2 regions of the Paenibacillus sp. DP01 genome follow, and region 1 is predicted to be linked to the other one. Evidence: riboswitches for the same ligand, from Rfam matches in the RefSeq annotation. Region 1 holds a riboswitch; the other holds the start of a gene.
The links. Region 1 has a riboswitch for FMN ahead of ACH59B_RS06455 (DMT family transporter). Riboswitches for the same ligand answer to the same signal wherever they lie in the genome.

Region 1 (2,469 bases):
GATCGCCAACGCCTGTATTTTGGGGTTGCTCTGTATTATTGCGCTGGATAGCCAAAATGAAGGAGTACCCGAATTTACACAGTACGCTCAGCTTCTTGATCTCATGGACAATATGGTGAGAGCCACATTTATTGTATTTGCCTCCGTTCTGCTATGCCGTTTTATTGTAGGAGAATTTAAGTCCAAATCGATTACAATCTTGTTCATGTATCCGATTCATCGTCAAAAGCTGATGATCGCCAAACTCTTGATTGTGCTGCTGTTTACGTTCTTGTCTGTTGTTATATCGGAAATCATCATTACGGCTGCGATTCATTTGCTCAACCAGTTTGTCATGATTGTACCGGATAAGCTTACTCTTTCCATACTGGCCGAACAATCCGCGCGGACGCTAATCAATGCCGTGGCCGCCAGCTTTATGGGATTGGTTCCGCTGTATATGGGAATGCGAAGATACTCAGTACCCACGACTATTGTGACCTCAATTCTGGTTGTAGCCTTGCTTTTCTCCAATAATAACGGCGCTACACTTAGTTCCATTGCCCCCGTGCAAATCAGCTTCTCTGTGCTGGGAATGATTGTGGCTTATGCGGCAATTCGGCGCATTGAGTATAAGGATATTGCTTAGTAATATAGATTTTAGTGAAACGCTTTCAAAAAAAGATGAAAATCCTTGTTAGATATACACACATTTTTCACTGGACTTCATTCTAAAACAGGTATATCCTATAGGAGAAATTAAAAAACGGAATAAGGATCTTCGGGGTAGGGTGAGATTCCCAACCGGCGGTATGGCTCATGGAGCTAAGCCCGCGACTCTGTATCTGGCAACAGGATACGGACTGATTTGGTGAGATGCCAAAGCCGACGGTAAAGTCCGGATGGAAGAAGATCGAAGTATGAACATGCCGCAAAGTGAATGAATGCTGCGCTATAGTTTTTGCAGTAACTTCATTTAACTTGTATCAAACGGCAAGTTTATTTGATCAACCCCCGTCTTGCATGGCTTTCGCCATGGACGGGGGTTTTTGTGCCACCGGTCCTGTATTCGCAAGGAGCTAAATAAGTATGAGTCAATCATCAACTGTACTATCATCCAAAGGTTTTGATCGTAGCTCCCACATGAAAAGCGGTTTTTGGCTAGTCGCGATCGGAGCGGCCTTGTGGGGTGCAGACCCGCTGTTTCGTATTATTTTGTTAAAGTCATTCACCTCAGCACAAATCGTACTGATGGAGCATGTGCTGCTCTTTATCGCTCTGACGCCGATGCTGTGGAAGCATCGCGAGGAGCTCAAAACGATACGATTTCGTCAGGTTTTCGCTATTTTGTTCGTCTCGTGGGGCGGCTCGGCACTGGCCAGTGTGATTTTCACCATGGCACTCAGCAACGGTGATCTGAATGCAGTTCTTTTGCTCCAGAAGCTTCAGCCTTTGGTCGCCATTATTCTGGCCCGCGTTATATTGAAGGAAATGCTACCGCGTCATTTTGGAATATTAATTGTCATCGCTCTGTTCGGAACGTATCTTCTAACCTTCGGTTGGTCGCTTCCCTTTGGGCATGTTCATGATTTTGTTCACATTGGTAGTCTGCTCGCACTAGGTGCAGCGGTTCTGTGGGGCGGTTCGACCGTTATGGGTAGCTACTTGCTTCGTTCGATGAAATATGAGACAGTAACCTCCCTCCGCTTCATGGTGGCGCTCCCTCTGCTCATTGTTCTCACCTCGGTGGAGCATGCTCCGTGGAATATGCCTACAGGTACATGGGCGGGCGCAGCTGTAATGATCAACTTGCTGCTGCAAGCATTGCTTCCGGGTCTTCTCAGTTTATTACTGTATTACAAAGGCTTAAGTACAACCAAAGCTTCTTATGCTACGATGGCAGAATTGAGCTTCCCCATGGTTGGTGTCGTAATTAACTGGATCGCTTTCCAGCAAATCGTTACCGTAGCGCAATTGACTGGTTTTATGCTGATCTGGATTACACTCTTTATGATTTCTCGTCAGCAGAAAAATTAATAGCTTAATCTTCTTTCATGCTCATCCAAGCCAAATCGTGAAGATGCTTTTGCATCTCTGATTTGGCTTTTTATGTATTCATATTCATATTAACATTAGTTCCTAAGACCTATTTTTTCAAAAAAAGTGTACTATTCCTTGTTTTTAAAGATTACATCTATAAAATTAGTCGATTTATGTCGAATAAAACTATGTAGTGATCATCTGACACAGAGGAGAAAAAACGATGACTAAAGCAAAACAAACAGTTCCGTGGTGGAACAGGTTTCTCAAGCAGTTTTATTTAATGAGGACAAAATTAATAATATCTTTTTTGGCTGTGTTATTGATTCCAAGCGTACTTATTGGATACTTTTCTTACCAGGGGGCCACGACACAGCTCAGTCAGCAGATGGCTGCTTCCGTAAACACGAATCTGTATCTGATCCGAAGCAATGTTAATCAGTATGTAGC
Region 2 (2,469 bases), 1.9 Mb from region 1:
AGGTGCAGGTAATGATTAAGCTGAACACAGTTGAAATAATTGAAATTATAAAGAAGCAAATCCCCAAGGTTATGAACATCACGCCAGTGGAACTCAAGTTTACGGATGATTTTGGACGGGCATCGCTGGCGGCAACAGAACACAAATTCACGCTGACGAACCAGCATTATTCTGCCAAGGTGATGGATTGCGTGTTAGAAACACAAGTGCGCCCTATTTTAATGTGTGAAATTATTTATTTTCTAAAATGCGAGTTTATTGATGGGCATGTGGATGTAAGACTGGATTATGAAGCATGTTCTGAGGGAGAGCGAGGACCTGTTGCTTCAGCTGTCATTACCTTTGATCATGATACGCAGCTTGGAGTCGACGAACTGGCCGATCTGATTGACCTGGCGCTTCATATGAATGATAAAACCTGGTTTGAGGAACTCTCCACTCAATATGTCAAAAGCAAAGCAGGGGCTTCGATTAGATAACTTGCTTTTTTTAGAAGTCGGTGCTAATATACGTAACAAGTTTAATGTTAATTCAATTAAATAAGAGCAAGATCCTTCGGGGCGGGGCGAAATTCCCCACCGGCGGTGATGACATGTTTGTGAATCGCTTCTGCGAACACAGCATGGCTTAGTCCGTGACCCGGATGCTGAACAATCAGCAGAAGGTGGACCTGGTGCAATTCCGGGACCGACAGTATAGTCTGGATGGGAGAAGGATACGAAGCGCATGTGCATGACGTGACATGTGCCAATTTTTAGCATACGTAAAAGTACGTACGGCTTATTTCGTTGTAGGACAGCATCGGACGACAGCTTTTATTAAGCTTTCTTTTCGATAGTGTTCTGAGCGTAATTGGCTGTATTGTCATCATGCTTTCTTTTGGCAGACCTATGATTTCATGTCATTTTAATACATGTATGAACTGCGCTTGTATACTACATATGTGACTCTCATCACCCCCATGACGGATTGAATCCTGACTGGGGGTTATTTGCGCTTACAGCTGATGAATTAGGGATAAACTGAAATGTAGTGGAAAGGAGTGAAAGCATGTTTACCGGATTGGTCGAGGAAGTGGGTCGCATTCAAAGTATTTCCAAAAGTGGTGAAGCGATGGTGCTGGGTATTTCGGGTTCTGTGGTATTGGACGATTTGAAAATAGGCGACAGTGTCTCGGTGAATGGTGTTTGCCTGACGGCAATACAGATTGGTACTAAAGATTTTAAGGTTGATGTGATGCCTGAGACTTTTCGCAGCAGTAATCTAAGGGAACTCAGATCCGGCAGTCGAGTCAATTTGGAGCGGGCGATGGCGGCGAGTGGAAGATTCGGAGGACATATCGTACAGGGACATGTGGACGGGACGGGTACGATTCGCGGAGTGACATCAGAGCAGAATGCGGTAGTGTTCGAAGTTGAGCCTTCTGATCAAGCATTATTTAAATATGTTCTTCTCAAAGGGTCAATTACAATTGATGGTATCAGCCTCACAGTCGCGCAGCGGACGAGAAATAGCTTTGCTGTATCTATTATCCCCCACACCTTAGCCGAAACGGCCTTACAAGCCAAACGTGAGGGAGATACCGTGAATATTGAATGCGATATATTGGGCAAATATGTGGAGCAACTTTTACATTACAGAGGTTCAGCGTCGATGGAGAGAGCCGATCAAGCCCCACTTAGTTTGGACTATTTGGCGAAACACGGCTTTGCCTGATACAGCCTGTTACAGAATAATAGAAAAATTGGTTCAGGAGCATTCGTGACACAAGACATAAGGAGGAGAGGGTTATGGATAGAGGCATCCAAACAAGTGCAACGACAAACATCATGGAGCAGGATGAGTTGCACCACGACGAAGAGATTCGATTGGATTCCATCGAAGAAGCATTGGAGGATTTAAAGAACGGCAAAGTCGTTATTGTAGTGGATGATGAACAGCGGGAAAATGAAGGCGACTTTATCGCTTTGGCTGAAAAAGCATCGCCCGAGGTGATCAATTTCATGATTACAGAAGGTCGCGGATTGGTCTGTGTGCCGATCACACAGCACCGAGCCAAGGCATTGGAATTGCATCCTATGGTAGAGCAAAACACAGATTTTCACGGTACCGCCTTTACGGTATCGGTAGATCATATGAAGACAACAACGGGGATTTCAGCGGCCGAGCGCTCTTTGACTGTTCGTGCCTTAGCCGACGAAGCAATCACGGGCAGCGATTTTCGCAAACCTGGTCACATGTTCCCGCTAATTGCTCGCGATGGTGGGGTCTTGCAGCGTGCCGGTCATACTGAAGCGGCTGTCGATCTGGCCCGACTCAGCGGCTTTAAGCCTGCCGGGGTCATTTGCGAAATTATAAAGGAAGATGGTTCGATGGCCCGCTTACCTGATTTGGTCGTGATCGCCAAGCGACATCAATTGAAGCTGATTAGCATTCAGCATTTAATCGACTACCGTCGTCGTTTGTCAT

Region 2: linked by a shared signal. The riboswitch ahead of ribE (riboflavin synthase) and the one ahead of ACH59B_RS06455 (DMT family transporter) in region 1 are both predicted to bind FMN.

The regions. Positions count from the first base shown of each region.
Region 1 is NZ_CP173059.1:1,514,234-1,516,702, reverse strand. It holds gene ACH59B_RS06460 (ABC transporter permease) at 1-628, shown strand, start outside; FMN riboswitch at 753-897, shown strand; gene ACH59B_RS06455 (DMT family transporter) at 1,069-2,016, shown strand; gene ACH59B_RS06450 (methyl-accepting chemotaxis protein) at 2,243-2,469, shown strand, end outside.
Region 2 is NZ_CP173059.1:3,389,140-3,391,608, reverse strand. It holds gene ACH59B_RS14940 (IDEAL domain-containing protein) at 12-479, shown strand; FMN riboswitch at 548-720, shown strand; gene ribE (riboflavin synthase) at 1,051-1,716, shown strand; gene ribB (3,4-dihydroxy-2-butanone-4-phosphate synthase) at 1,791-2,469, shown strand, end outside.